2 regions of the Paenibacillus sp. FSL W7-1279 genome follow, and region 2 is predicted to be linked to the other one. Evidence: riboswitches for the same ligand, from Rfam matches in the RefSeq annotation. Region 2 holds a riboswitch; the other holds the start of a gene.
What was found. A riboswitch is a leader RNA that binds a small molecule or an ion and turns the genes downstream of it on or off. The one in region 2 is predicted to bind thiamine pyrophosphate.
Positions count from the first base shown of each region.

Region 1: it holds a riboswitch for thiamine pyrophosphate, as region 2 does, so the genes downstream of both, tenA (thiaminase II) here and MKY82_RS03175 (ABC transporter substrate-binding protein) in region 2, are expected to answer to the same signal.

Region 1 is NZ_CP150215.1:1,390,714-1,398,321, forward strand. Features, by position in the region: gene MKY82_RS05950 (iron ABC transporter permease) at 1-507, opposite strand, end outside; gene MKY82_RS05955 (iron-siderophore ABC transporter substrate-binding protein) at 705-1,730, shown strand; gene MKY82_RS05960 (hypothetical protein) at 3,137-3,394, opposite strand; gene MKY82_RS05965 (VOC family protein) at 3,538-4,038, opposite strand; TPP riboswitch at 4,301-4,404, shown strand; gene tenA (thiaminase II) at 4,544-5,230, shown strand; gene thiM (hydroxyethylthiazole kinase) at 5,283-6,125, shown strand; gene thiD (bifunctional hydroxymethylpyrimidine kinase/phosphomethylpyrimidine kinase) at 6,122-7,141, shown strand; gene thiE (thiamine phosphate synthase) at 7,138-7,608, shown strand, end outside.
Region 2 is NZ_CP150215.1:743,624-751,231, reverse strand. Features, by position in the region: gene MKY82_RS03185 (GGDEF domain-containing protein) at 1-860, opposite strand, end outside; gene MKY82_RS03180 (VOC family protein) at 1,093-1,476, shown strand; TPP riboswitch at 1,648-1,759, shown strand; gene MKY82_RS03175 (ABC transporter substrate-binding protein) at 1,874-2,905, shown strand; gene MKY82_RS03170 (MTH1187 family thiamine-binding protein) at 2,998-3,291, shown strand; gene MKY82_RS03165 (ABC transporter permease) at 3,288-4,043, shown strand; gene MKY82_RS03160 (ABC transporter ATP-binding protein) at 4,097-4,930, shown strand; gene MKY82_RS03155 (TatD family hydrolase) at 5,010-5,825, shown strand; gene MKY82_RS03150 (aspartyl-phosphate phosphatase Spo0E family protein) at 5,857-6,036, opposite strand; gene MKY82_RS03145 (hypothetical protein) at 6,219-7,172, opposite strand; gene MKY82_RS03140 (extracellular solute-binding protein) at 7,209-7,608, opposite strand, start outside.

The DNA of each region.
Region 1 (7,608 bases), 650 kb from region 2:
CATTTTGCCATCGGAGAGCATCAATCCCTGCGTCAGGGAATGGAAGAAGGCGGCTATGGAGGCACCCGCGAGGGTGATTTTTACCGGCGTCATGCCGTCCCTGCCGATGCTGCCCAGGAAAAACACAATACCGCCGCTTACCGCGGCTCCGATCAGCGCGACCCAGGTAAGGGATTGGAGTCCGCTGATGCCCAGCCAACCCGCCGACATAATAATGAAGAAGGCCGCACCGGAGTTTACGCCCAGCGTGCTGGGCGATGCAATCGGATTGCGCGTGATGACTTGCATGAGCGCACCCGCAACAGCGAGGGATGCTCCTACGGCAAGCGCAATGAGCGCCCGGGGCAGTCTTGCTGTGAGAATGATCAGATGCTCGTTGCTCCCGTTGAAGTGAGTGAACGATTCCCAAACCTGATGAAGAGGTATGTTCGTTACTCCAAATGCGATGCTGCCCATGACGGCAGCAGCCAGCGCCAATAGCGATATGAATAGTCCGAATACGCGCATATATACTCACTTTCTTAAGTCCATGAATAATTAAGTTCATATGAATTTTAGGTGAAGGGACCCCATCTGTCAATGAGCTTGATAATCATTCTCATAAATATCTTGATATTTTTCATGAAACCCTTTATAGTTTTGAATCAGTGATTGATAATGATTTTCAAGTAGAGGGATATGACACAAGGGGGATTTAGATAGGAATGGGAAAAAAAGTGGCACATAAACCAACGAGAGGCCTCAAGTTTAGCTTGCTGGCTCTGATCATGATCGTGATTCTTGCCGGGTGCGGAGCAAGCCCCGCAAAAGAAAATGCAAACAACGGGGGCAGCGACACAACGAAAACCGCAGAGGGCAACAGCGGCGCTGCAGCCGGCGGCGAATCGTATGAAGTTACGCATGCCATGGGGACGGAAACGATCAAGGGAACGCCTCAAAAGGTTGTCGTCCTTACGAACGAAGGAACCGAAGCGCTTCTCGCATTGGGCGTGAAGCCTGTAGGTGCCGTTAGATCCTGGACAGGCGACCCATGGTATCCGCATATTAAAGACCAGATGGAAGGCGTTACCGTTGTCGGGGAAGAGAGCCAGCCGAACATCGAGCTGATCGCCGGCCTGCAGCCGGACCTGATTATCGGCAACAAGATGCGTCAGGAGAAAGTATACGAGCAATTGAAGGCGATCGCGCCGACTGTTTTTGCTGAGGATCTTCGCGGCGAGTGGCAGAACAATTTTGAGCTGTATGCCAAAGCGCTGAACAAGGTATCCGAAGGCGAAGAGCTATTGGCTGCATACGACAAGCGGATTCAGGATTTCAAAGAGAAGGCTGGAAGCAAGCTGGATGAGACCGTCTCCGTGGTCCGTTTCATGGCTGGCAAGACACGGGTATACCACACCAATACGTTCTCGGGCGTTATTTTCGATAAAATCGGCATCGCCCGCAACGACATGACCAAGAACGCCAAGGACGATTTCGTTGACGAGATCACGAAGGAGCGTTTACCTGAGGTGGAAGCCGACAGACTATTCTACTTCACTTATGAAACCGGGGATGGCGGCGCCAACCAAACCGAGCAGGAATGGATCAACGATCCACTGTGGAAAAACCTGAACGTCGTCAAGAACGGCCAGGCCCACAAAGTGGATGATGCCATCTGGAATACAGCAGGCGGCATCCTGGCAGCGAATCTGATGATTGACCAGCTTCAGGAGTTTTACGGCATTCAGTAATGAATGAAGACGAATGCAGCAGGCTAGTATTGTCGTATAGCGGATGATGCTAGGAAAAAGCAAAAAAAGGAGGCATCCCTCAAGATCTAAGATCTTTTGGAATGCCTCCTTTTTTGTATCGCCGCGTGGATAGTATCGCAGCGTGGATAGTATCGCAGCGTCGGCAACATTGTAGCGTCGGCAGCGACGCGCGTAGGTAGTACCACTACGTTGGCAATCACAGCCTAGCCAACATCGTCGCATTGCAGCGTGGTCAGTATCGCAGCGTCGGCAACATTGTAGCGTCGGCAACATCGTCGCATTGCAGCGTGGCCAGTATCGCCGCGTGGTCAGCATAGCCAACATCGCCGACCGCATAACAGCGTCGGCAGCATCGCCGCTATGCAGCGTGGCCAGTATCGCTGCGTGTGCAGCACCACCGCCTCACCGCTTATGTAGCTACGTGCACACCACTCACCGGCACAGCTTTGCCAGCTCCGTTCTTCGTACCGCTTCCCCTGACCTGTTAACGGACACCAGTTCCCTTATTTGCCTGATTCGGGCCCGATTCTTAAATCTAACGGACACAGGATCCCTTATTACCGCAAAAAGGTATCTATTTACCATCATATTCTAGAAATAACGTATCTGGTGTCCGTTAGCTCTCGAAAATTACGCCTTTTCAGCTAAATAACGTACCCTCAGTCCGCTTGCCTCGAGCAAGTCGCACTAAGACTAGTAGTCACATCAAGGCCAGTAACACCAATCCCAGCAGTAGCTCCAAGATCAGTAGTCGAACCAATACCAGCAGTAGTACCAGGATCAGTAGTAGCACTAAGATCAGCAGTAGCACTAAGACCAGCAGTAGCCTAGAAGTAGCCTCAATACCTGCAGTTAGTAACAAGGCCACCTGTTAACGGACACCAGATCCCTTATTTGCCTGATTTGGTCCCAATTCTTAAATCTAACGGACACAGAATCTCTTATTACCGCAATAAGATGCCTATTTGCCATCATATTCTATGAATAGCGTATCTGGTGTCCGTTAGCTCTCGAAAATTACGCTTTTTCAGTTAAATAACGTATCCCCAGTCCGCTTGCCCTCCGAGCAGTCGCACTAGACTAGTAGCTGCATCAAGATCAGTAATAGCACCAAGCCCAGCAGTAGCACCAATACAGCAGTAGCATCAATACCAGCAGTAGCACCAATACCAGAAGTAGCACCAAGATCAGGAGTAGCCTAGAAGTAGCCTTAACGGACACCAGTTCCCTTATTTGCCTGATTCGGTCCCAATTCTTAAATCTAACGGACACAGGATCTCTTATTACCGCAAAAAGGTGCCTATTTACCATCATATTCTAGAAATAGCGTATCTGGTGTCCGTTAGCTCTCAAAAATTACGCCTTTTCAGCTAAATAACGTATCCTCAGTCCGCTTGCCCTCGAGCAGTAGCATCAATACCAGCAGTAGCACCAATACCAGCAGTAGCACCAATACCAGCAGTAGCATCAATACCAGCAGTAGCATCAATACCAGCAGTAGCATCAATACCAGCAGTAGCATCAATCCCAGCAGTAGCATCAATACCAACAGTAGCATCAATACCAGCAGTAGCACCAATCCCAGCAGTAGCACCAATCCCAGTAGCATCAATCCCAGCAGCAGCTACATACTCTGTGTTCACCCAGTTTCTACCTCTAAACCATAGCTACTCTGAGTTACCCGGTCCCTACATCGATCATAATCGACAGCCATCCAAGCATACCCCTGGGGAACCGAACCACCCATGTTCTCCCTGAAATAACGCTTTTGCTTCCCTTCACCTTGTTACGAAATCTTCACCACGATTTCCGCTCCGGCAACATAGGTCATTGCTTTCATGTAATCCGGGTCTTGGGCGCGTCGTTCCATCTCTTCGGGCGTGAGGTCCTCCATTCGCGTCTGAATCCACCATAAGTTGCCGAACGGGTCCCGTACCCGTCCCACCCGGTCGCCGAAGAACAAACTCGTTGGCTCCGTCACCGAGACGGCTCCTGCGGCGAGCGCTTGCTGGTAAGCAGCATCGCAATCCTCAACATATAAGCGGAGGTACGCCGGGCTATCCGGCCATTCCGGCTTCGCGTCAAACATCATGACGACGGCATCCCCGATTCGCACCTCGGCATGGCCGATGACACCATCGTCAACATAGACGCGGGCTAACTCTTCGGCTTGAAAAGCCTGCTCCAGGAATTCAATCAGCGCTGCGGAGTTTCTTGAGATGATCCACGGTGTCACGGAGGTGTAGCCATCCGGAATGGGGTTAACCGCTTTTGATGGGTTCGTCATAAATAAGCTCGCTCCTTTAAACTTCATTTTTTTGAATAACGTTTATGTACTCATTATGTAGGGGAATACATGACAACCCAGCGTCAGTGTTTCTGAAACAAGTGTTGGGTAGCCGGCGTTTTTTATTCGCGAAAGACATCTGCCACCGTACAACATCATGATCCACCGATCACGGAAGATTTCGCACGTGGGGTTCTGTCCGCGAACCGTTAACGTTTGACAGCATCTACAAACCTATGTACAGTATTAGACAAAAGAATAGGAAGTCCACTAGGGGAGCCGTTAGCGGCTGAGACAAGAGCGTATCTTGGACCCTTTGAACCTGATCTAGTTCGTACTAGCGTAGGAAAGTGGAGCCTTCGTATATAAGGTCTTGGTGCGTTTTTGGCGCACTCGGGCTTGTTGACGAAGCCGCTCCAGTTTTCGGGGCGGCTTTTTAGCGTTGCCTGGAAAGTCGTGTCTTATGGACTTCCTGCTCTTCAATATGTTGGAGGAGGGGACAAAAATGAGTTTTACGCAAGAGCTCCGTCAGCAGGCGGGAGGCATTTTTCAAGCAATCTTCGATCATCCCTTTGTAAAAGGCATTGCCGAGGGGAAACTGGCGCGGGAACAACTGATCCACTATGTGAAGCAGGATTTTGAGTATTTGAACGCCTACATGCGAATTTACGGCATCGCCATATCCAAATCGACCAGCCGCGAAGAGATCGCAACCTTTAACGAACAAATCTCATTCATCCTGCATAGCGAGGTGCATCCGCATCAGAATTTTTGCGCAGCCGCCGGGGTGACTTACGAAGAGCTTCAAGGCTATCCGCTGGCTCCGTCCGCGCATCACTATATCCGTCATATGCTGACGGTGGCGCATGAGGGCAGTCTGGGCGAGATTATGGCCGTACTGCTGCCTTGCCCGTGGACCTACCTGGAGATTGGCCGCAAGCTGCTGGATGAAGTGAAGCCGGATGAATCCCATCCGTTCTACGACTGGATTTATTTCTACGGCAACCGGGGGGAAGACGCGACAGCCAAGTTCTGCAGCCGTGTCGATGAATGGGCGGAGCGTGCGACGGCAGCCGAGCGAGAACGGATGAAGGAGCATTTTATGCTGAGCTGCCAGCTGGAGTATATGTTTTGGGATATGGCTTATAAGCAGGAGGAATGGCCGGTGCCGCTGCAGGCTGCGGTGCTGTAAGGAGACCTAACTAGCTCATAAATTCCAATATAGCGAAGAGAGGCTGATTCATATGCATACATGGGAAAATGAAGTTTCGGCGCTTTTAACAAAGGTACGGCAGACGAGCCCCCTCGTTCACAACATGACGAACGTGGTGGTTACGAATTTTACGGCTAACGGCTTGTACGCGCTGGGCGCGTCGCCGGTCATGGCTTACGCGCCGGAGGAAGTGGCAGATATGGCCGCCATCGCAGGCGCGCTCGTATTGAACATCGGCACGCTGAACCGCGAGCTTGTGGATGCGATGATCATAGCTGGACAATCGGCGAACGCACAAGGCGTGCCGGTCCTGCTGGACCCGGTCGGTGCGGGAGCAACCCGTTTTCGGACGGAGTCGGCGCTGCGGATTCTAAGCGAGGTGAAGGTGTCGCTCGTGCGCGGGAATGCGGCTGAAGTCGCTCACCTTGTCGGGGAGGCCCGCGAGATCAAAGGCGTAGACGCTGGCAACAGCACGGGCAGTGATCATGCCGAGCTGGCCGTGCGGGCTGCGCGCGAAGTAGGCACGATCGTGGCCATTACCGGTGAAGAGGACGTGATTACCGATGGAAACGAGGTACGTATCATTACCGGCGGGGATGCTCTCCTCACGAAGGTAACCGGTGCAGGGTGCCTGCTGACCTCGGTGCTGGGTGCCTTTGCCGCAGTGGAAGCAAACCTGCTGCTTGCCGGTACGGCGGGCCTGGCCTTCTACGGGGCCGCGGCGGCGAGAGCTGCAGAGCGAACCGCGGACCAGGGACCTGGAAGCTTCCAGATTGCTTTCCTGGATGAGCTGGCAAAGCTTCATCCGGGCTCGCTGGAGGGCTATGCCGCTGTCCGGGAAGCGGAAGCGTCCGCTGCAGGTGGCGCACGATGAGCAGCAAGTCTCACGTTCCTCGGGCACTGACGATTGCGGGGTCTGACAGCGGCGGCGGTGCCGGCATTCAGGCTGATCTGAAAACCTTCCAGGAGCTCGGCGTATACGGCATGTCAGCGATTACGGCGATCACGGTGCAGAACACATTGGGGGTTCACGGCGTATATCCGCTGCCTCCCGAAGCAGCCGCGGAGCAGATTGAAGCGGTTGGCTCGGACCTCGGAGTCGATGCATTGAAGACAGGCATGCTGTTCAATGCCGAGATCATTCGCCTGGCTGCTGACCGGATCCGGGCATTCGGCTGGGAGAAGGTCGTTGTGGATCCCGTGATGATCGCCAAGGGCGGAGCAGAGCTGCTGCAAAGCGAAGCAGTGCAGGCTTTAAGAGAGGATTTGCTGCCGCTGGCGTTAATTGTCACCCCCAATATACCGGAGGCCGAAGTATTGGCGGGGATGCGTATCCGCACGAAGGAAGATCGGAAGGAAGCGGCGAGACGTATCCAGGATCTGGGGCCCAAGATCGTTGTGATCAAAGGCGGCCATGACGAGGGAATGACCGGCGGCGGTGAAGTTGCGGATCACGAAAGAGACAGGGGATCAGCTATGGCGGCGGGTACGCAGCAGGAAGAGTTGTCTCAGTCCGAAAGTACGTATCGCCAAACAAGAACCGCCAGCCATAACGGGGAGTTTTATGAGGGACGCTCCCCCATGATCAAGAACGATGACAGATTCGGTAATCCCGACAGTCCTTCAGTCATGGACCTCGTATACGATGGTATCGCCTTTACAGAATTATATGGACAACGAATTCATACCGTTCATACGCATGGTACCGGCTGTACTTTCTCTGCCGCGATTACCGCAGGCCTGGCCAAAGGCTTGAGTGCATTCGATGCCATTCAGAACGGGCGCACATTCATCCAGGCGGCCATTGAGGACGGCTTAAACCTGGGACAGGGACACGGCCCAACGAATCATTGGGCGTATCGTCGCCGCCATCAGGAGGTGCTGCGATGACGGGCAGAGTGACACCCGAGATGATGAGGCAGCATCTACGGATGTATCTCGTACTTGGCAGCGTGAATTGCATCGTCGAGCCAAGCCGGGTCGTGCAGGATGCATTGGCCGGCGGCACGACCATGGTCCAGTTCCGCGAGAAGGGACAGGGCGCACTTGTTGGCGAGCCGATGATCCGGCTGGCTCGCCGGATCCAGGATCAGTGCCGCCAAGCGGGCGTACCCTTCATCGTCAATGATGATGTGGAGCTGGCACTGAAGCTGAACGCCGACGGCGTTCACATCGGCCAGGACGATGAATCTGCGGCTTCGGTACGTGAGCGGATCGGCAATCGGATTCTGGGCGTCTCGGCCCATTCTGTTGAGGAAGCCAGGCGCGCCATTCTCCACGGCGCCGATTATCTTGGTATCGGCCCGATCTATCCGACCCGCTCGAAGGATGATGCCAAGGCTGTGCAGGGCCCAGCG
Region 2 (7,608 bases):
GCCATAAGGGCAAACATCCCGCCAAGCACGCTGTAGGGAAGCAGGTACCTTACGATCAGGTTTCCGACTGAACGCGGCTCCCGCTCGCCAACGGATGGTTTACGGGAATTAGGAGCGGACTGCCCACCTGCGAAACTAATGAATAATACCGATATCGTATAGAGTGGATACAGATAGGAACGAACCTCGATACCCATCAGATCAACGAGATAGATGTACAGGACATCTCCGGCAATATATGCGCTTCCGCCTAGACATAACAGAATGGCCGCCCTTTTCCCTAACAGTCCGGTATTAAAATACAACACCAGCGTAAAAAAAATAAGTACCATTGCGCACAGGGGATACAGCATGTCCACCCAAAGGTTTCCCCATACTGCCTCATGGGCCAGACCCTGAAGCTCAGGCTTGATGAAATATTCCCACCCTACTGTCATGACGGCTATGCCAACAATCACGATATCCAGCATAAACCGGAGCCCCCGAAACGAACCTTGAACATGCCGGAATAAATAAATGAGAGAACTTGCGAACAGAATGAGTTCAAGTCCCCAGAATAAGTGGGTTAGGATCGGCGAGAAAGCGCTCTCTTTTTCAAACCAAACATAACAAGCGTGAATGATTCGTGCCGCTGCATCCCCCATTAATCCGAGACTCACAATAAGCCAAAACCTGCGAAGATGAACCTCATAACGCCGACTAATCCGCATTAAATAAACGGAGGCGGCTGCAGGAGGAATAATGACTAGAACACGCTGAAGCGATAAAGCCTCAGGCATCCACAGAGCAATCATGATCTGAATGAATGCATATATCATGGCGAGTCGAATCCACAGATGATCTGCTGGAGTTGGACTCATAAGCATTCCTCCTCGGCCAAAGGGTAAGCTGGATCACTTTCATATGTTAGGTCTTTTGAATTAATCTTTCTATTTCTCATGATACTTTTTACCCACCCAAAAGTAAAGATGAGGAAATGAAAGAAAAATCATCTGTATCAGCCCTGCATGAACACAACTCCCACTTGACGTATAGGGATTATGTGATAATATTTCAGTCATATCTCATATGGATCGGAAAGGGTGTTGAACCATGTCACAGAAACGATTAGATCATGTTGGTATTGTTGTCCGGGACCTAGAAGCTACAATCGCCTTCTATACATCCGTAGTCGGACTAGAACTAAAGGATCGCCTGACCCATACGAATGGCGTCATCCAGCTGGCGTTCCTCGGATTTAACGGCAGCAACGAGACGGAAGTCGAGCTTATTCAGGGATACAGCGACACGCTGCCAGCGGAGGGCACCGTTCATCATTTTGCAGTCAGCACGGATAACATTGAAGAGGAATATGCCCGGGTTCAAGGACTTGACGTTCCTCACTTGGACGAGGAGATCGTGACGCTCCCGAATGGTTTCCGTTATTTCTTCGTTCATGGTCCCGAAGGGGAATGGATTGAGTTCTTCCAGCGCTAACCTCAATATAGAAGCCTTATTCAAATCCTTTATTCCGTGAAAGGTTCATAGGATTAATTAATCCTTCCCATGGCAAGTGTTCTGAGCAAAGACCTGCCTCGTTCGCGCTCCTTCGAACTAGACAGGTCTGGTGTGTTAGGACTATAATAGCGGATGTAATGATCAAAACTTCATAAATACCGGGGGAGCTGGGATATAGCCGGCTGAGAGTGTATCCGATATGATACTGACCCTTACACCTGATCTGGGTAATGCCAGCGTAGGAAGCCCATGTTTGCGGCAGCTATTTATTTGCCGTGGTATACACTTACGCCGTCATGCGTCCTGATATCATCAGGGCGTTTTTTTTGTGGAGTTGCGAGGTAATAGAAAGAGAACTCAAAGGAGAGAAGAAACGATGAAGAAGGGAAGATGGATTCCGCTGCTTCTCGCTTGCGTCCTGCTGATGGTCGCGTCCGGATGCGGCACAAGCGGACAGAACAAAAAGACAGGTGCCGAAGGTGAAGGCAGTCAGACTTCCGGGAAACTCCGTGACGTGCATCTGATGCTCGATTGGTCCGCCAATACGAATCACACCGGCCTGTATGCAGCGAAGGAGCTTGGGTATTATGAGGAAGAAGGGCTTAATGTCCAGATCGTCCAGCCGGGAGCAGGCGGAACGGATACGCTGGTCGCATCCGGAAACGTGCCGTTTGGCATCAGTTATCAGGAAGGCGTAACGCTGGCCAGAACCCAAGGCTTGCCGCTCGTTTCCATTGCAGCGATCATTCAGCATAATACGTCCGGCTTTGCCGCCCCCAAGGACAAAGGCATCGTGAAGGCAGGCGATTTTGAAGGAAAATCCTATGGCGGCTGGGGCTCGCCTGTGGAGGAGGCCGTCATGAAATCCATCATGGAGATCGATGGCGCCGATGTCAGCAAGGTGAATATGGTCAATATGGGCGATGCCGATTATTTTACGGCCGTCAAACGCGACATTGATTTTGCCTGGATCTTCTATGCTTGGACGGGGATTGAAGCCGAGCTTCGCAATGAACCGCTTGACATGATTTATGTGAAGGACTACTCCGAGCAGCTTGATTATTACACACCAGTGATCGTGACGAACGAGAAGCTGATCCAGGAAGACCCCGAGCTTATCAAAGCGTTCATGCGGGCGACTTCAAAAGGATACGACTATGCGATTCAACATCCTGAAGATGCGGCAGCTCTGCTTACGAAGGCGGTTCCTGACCTCGATGCCGAACTGGTTCTCGCCAGCCAGAAATGGCTGAGCCCCCGTTATCAGGATGATGCATCCCGCTGGGGCGAACAGAAAGCCGAAGTATGGTCGGGATATGCAGACTGGATGTTTGAGCGTAAGCTGCTGGAGAAGGAACTTGACGCGGACCGCGCATTCACCAATGATTTTTTACCGGAGCAGCCATAAGGCTATTTTTATTTAAAAAGAAGAAAGTCGGCCTTTGCAAAAGGCTGCCTTTCTTCCAATACATTATAGCTTGCACGAAAGGATGAGTTTACATGGCGAATACACTTTTGAGCATTCAAGTGATACCGAGAACGCCAAACGGGGCCGACAGCATCCCTTATGTAGATGAAGCGATTAAGGTCATTCAGGAATCAGGCGTGAAATACGAGGTTCATGCACTCGAAACGACCATGGAAGGTGAGCTCGCCGAGCTGCTCAAGATCGTGGAGCGCATGCATGAAGCGCTGGTGAATGCGGGAAGTCCCAGCATCATATCCCAAGTTAAAATCGCTCATCATCCCAGCGGCATCAGCATGGATAAGCTGACTGAGAAATACCGTCCATGAGAAGCTGGTGGAGTTCGGTTTGGCCGCCCGTTGTGGCGGTCCTCTTCTTTTTGGTGGTATGGCAGGCCGCAGTATCTATATTCGACATTGAACCTTTTATTCTGCCTGCGCCGACGGCCATCGGGCATGAGGCCGTTACCGGAGCTTCCGGTCTCTTCCAGCATACAGCGGCCACCCTGCAATTAACCTTGGTCGGATTTATGATCGGTACGGCGATCGGCCTAGTCATCTCGCTGGCACTGCACATGGTTCCTTTTCTCAAAACCGCTCTTTATCCACTTCTTATTCTTAGCCAGAATGTGCCGACAATCGCCCTAGCCCCGCTTCTCATGATTTGGTTCGGCTTCGGCATGCTGCCCAAGGTTATCGTGATTACGCTGGTCTGCTTCTTCCCCGTCGCTGTTGCGGCACTGGACGGACTGGCCCGTACTGACCGAACCATGATGAACTACATGCAGATGGCGGGGGCTACCTCTTGGCAAATTTTCAGCAAGCTGGAGCTGCCGCATGCCCTTCCCTCCATCTTCTCCGGGATTCGAATTGCGGCCACCTATTCGGTCATGGGTGCGGTTATCGGGGAATGGATCGGCTCGGACCGGGGAATCGGTTACTACATGATGCTGCAAAAATCCGGCTACCGCACGGATCGGGTGTTTGTTGCCATCCTGGTCATCGTCCTGCTCAGCCTGCTGATGGTGCTGCTGATCACTCTGCTGGAGAAGCGGCTCATCCGCTGGAATCGAAAAGGTTGAGTCTCCGTGAATAGACGTAACGAATCTTATATGATAGGAGGCCATTTGTCGATATGACACATCAAGTACCCCTGACGGTCCAGGACGGGGCTGACCCGTCGGCTGCGTCGGTCTCAACCGCACCTGCCCTCGAGGTTCGCACCCTTCGAAAAACCTTCCGCGACCGGCGCAGCGAAGTGCATGTGCTGGATGGCCTTTCGCTTCAAGTACAACCCGGGGAATTCGTCTCCTTAATCGGTCCCTCAGGCAGCGGAAAGAGCACCCTCTTCCATATCATTGGGGGGTTAACAGCTCCGGATGCAGGCTCTGTCCTCATGGACGGTCAGGACGTGACCGGGGAAAAAGGCCGCATCGCCTATATGCCTCAACAGCCGGCCCTATTCCCTTGGCGTACGGTGGAGGACAATGTGCTCCTTCCCGAGGAGCTGAGAGGCACCTCGAAAGCCGCTGCCAGGGAACATGCCCGCAGCTGGATGGAACGCGCCGGACTCAGCGGCTTCGAAAAGGCCTATCCGCACACCCTCTCTGGCGGAATGCAGCAGCGGGCGGCTTTTCTGCGCGCACTGATGAGTCCGCAGGAAGTTATGTGCCTGGACGAACCGTTCAGTGCATTGGATGCGTTAACGCGCAGCGATATGCAGCGCTGGCTGCTCGATATCTGGGAGGATACGCGCCGTTCGGTGCTGATGATTACCCATCATATCGAGGAGGCGCTGCTCCTCTCGGACAGTATCTATATCCTATCAGCACGGCCCGGAACCATCTTGAAACGGGTAGAAGTCCCTTTCTCCCGCCCGCGCCGGGAAAACATCCTGATGGATCCGTCCTTCATCGCATTAAAAACCGAAATTTCCGCCATCATGCGGGAAGAACAGCACAAGCGCTGACCGATGAAGGCCAGCGTAATACATACATCCATGATGGGCAAAGCGCTTCGTGGAAGCTTGCAAGCGAGGTGATGTAACCATGAAATCATTCATGCAGAATGAAGCGAATTCCCCCCTGATCGACACTCATATTCATCTGGACAGTTATTCGTTATCCGATCAACAAGCGATTCTCGCGGACATCCGCCATCATGAGGTTCAATCCATCATCTCTGTCTCCATGCATCTGACTTCCTGCAAGCGAAACCTGGAGCTGGCCAGGCAGTACGGACTGATGGTGCGGCCGGCTTTCGGTTATCATCCGGAGCAGCCCCTCCCTTCCTCTGACGAAATCGAAGGGCTGCTGGATTGGATGGCAGAGCATGTCGATGAGATGGTTGCCGTAGGAGAGGTGGGTCTCCCCTATTACGCCAGGCTGGAGGCTGAATCGGAAGGCCGTCCCTGGGATAACCGCCCTTACGCCTATCTGTTGGAGCAATTTATAGCTTTTGCTAAGAAGCATCATAAACCGGTCATTCTGCACGCTGTATATGAAGATGCGGATATCGCATGTGATCTGCTCGAAAAATACGGCGTCACTCGTGCCCATTTTCATTGGTTTAAGGGCTCCCGTGACACCTTGCAGCGAATGGCGGGCAACGGATACTATATTTCCTTTACGCCCGACATCCTCTATGAGGAAGAAATTCGTGCTATGGCATGTAGGTATCCGGATCACCTCGTCATGACCGAAACCGATGGACCTTGGCCGTTCGAAGGTCCGTTCACCGGACAGATGACCCATCCTCGGATGACGGCTTCTGTGGCTTCGGCATGGGCTGAGCTTAAGGGGCTGTCCTTACTTGAGGCCCGCAGGATTTTATATGAGAATGCCGCGAGACTTTACGGTCTATAAAAAGAATCTTCATGCAGTTCAAGTCGGTTGCTTAGGCAATCGGCTTGTTCTCTTTAAGAAGAAATCGGTTATATTGATTAATCAACTCATCAAGCACAATCGATTGTCTGAGGACTTTAGGATGATTAAAATCACGATACCGCTGCTTCATCTTATGAAGTTTATGCCGTTCTTGCTCGATATTAAACTTTATGCCTTCCTTCGTTTCCATGACTTTATATCCTCCCCTCATGTAATATTTTATGCTTTAATGTAAAATTATAGGATGTTTAATATTAGACATCAGAAATATGACATGGAGGGGCTTATTTCTGTTATTCACGCCAAAGAACCACAATGCCAACCGCAGCATAGTGGTTTTTTGGTTCCATTATTTAACGTACTTATTTAACGTTATTTAACATACTTCTCCTGATATGCCTTTGACATCTCGTCTGTAATTTCCTTCATCTTCGGATCACTCTTGATTGTTTCGATCAGTTTATCGTACGATTCAACCGGTTCTTTGCCCGTGATGACCATGACCCGCATATCCTCCACTTTCTTGGAAAGCTCGGGATAGTATTTGTTGTAGGCTTCCGAATACAGCTCTCCCGAAGGATTCGGAACCTTGACCGTCTTGCGCTCCGTGACGATCTCTACGTTCCTCTCATATACTTCATCCGGCATCCCTACGGCGCTGATAGCCATATCATCGCTGACGAGGTGAATCATATTGTTCAAGTTGCCGTCACCCGTCTTATCCACGGCGGCCTGCGGCGTTGCAACCTTCTTCCCGTTCTCCACATTGTAATGGACCCCTTCGATTCCGTAGGTCAACATTTCATTGCCTTCCTGACTATAACCATAGTCGAAAAACTCGAGGATTTTCTTTACTTTCGCCTCCGGTACTTTCTTCGAAATCAGGTATACTCCATAATACGGCGATCCTGAAGGCGTATACTTCACCCCGTTTGCATTCTCCAAATAAGCAAGCGGCATCAGATCCGCCTTGGGATCAACGCCCTTCACGGCTTCTCCGGTCACCCAGGCATGGTTCATGGACATGCCCCCTACCCCTGCCTTGGCGCTTCGCATCGTATCCATTACCTGCGAGAACTTCATGATAGCGAAGTCTTTGGGGAACAAGCCCTCATCATATGCTTTTTTGATCCACAGCATGGCCTCCCTAGACTCGTCCGACGTCATAATCGGAGTCAGGGTATTATCGGGTTGAAGCTTCCAGGACCCTTGCGTTTCATTAAATATATTATAAATATAGGCGAGTGCGCTCGGATTAGCGGCATACGGGATCTCATCCGCCTGTCCATTACCATTCGGATCCTGTTCCTTAAAAGCCTTTAACACGTTATGGAACTCATCCAGCGTTGTGGGCGTTTCCAGCTAAAGGGCATCCAGCCAGTCCTTGCGGATCATCGGGAACACTCCGCCGCCATAGCTAGGATAATAACGAGGAATGACGATGTTCTTGCCATCCACCTTGGTGATTTCCCACATTTCCTTCAATTCTTCGCGGTTCAAATTCGGATAGTCTTTAAGAAACGGTGTCAGATCCCAGAAAACCCCCTGCTTCAGCATTTTCTGCAGCTGCGGGTTCTGCAACGTCTCCACGAAAGTAACCTCTGGAAGATCGCCGGATGCAAGCATGACATTGATCTTCTCTTCGGCCGTGGACGGCGACAGCCACGTAATATTCAGCTTGGTATTGGTGCGTTTCTCGAGCTCTTTCCATAGTGCATTGGTGTTGTCTATGAATTCGGTGGCATAATTCAGGGTCTGTATC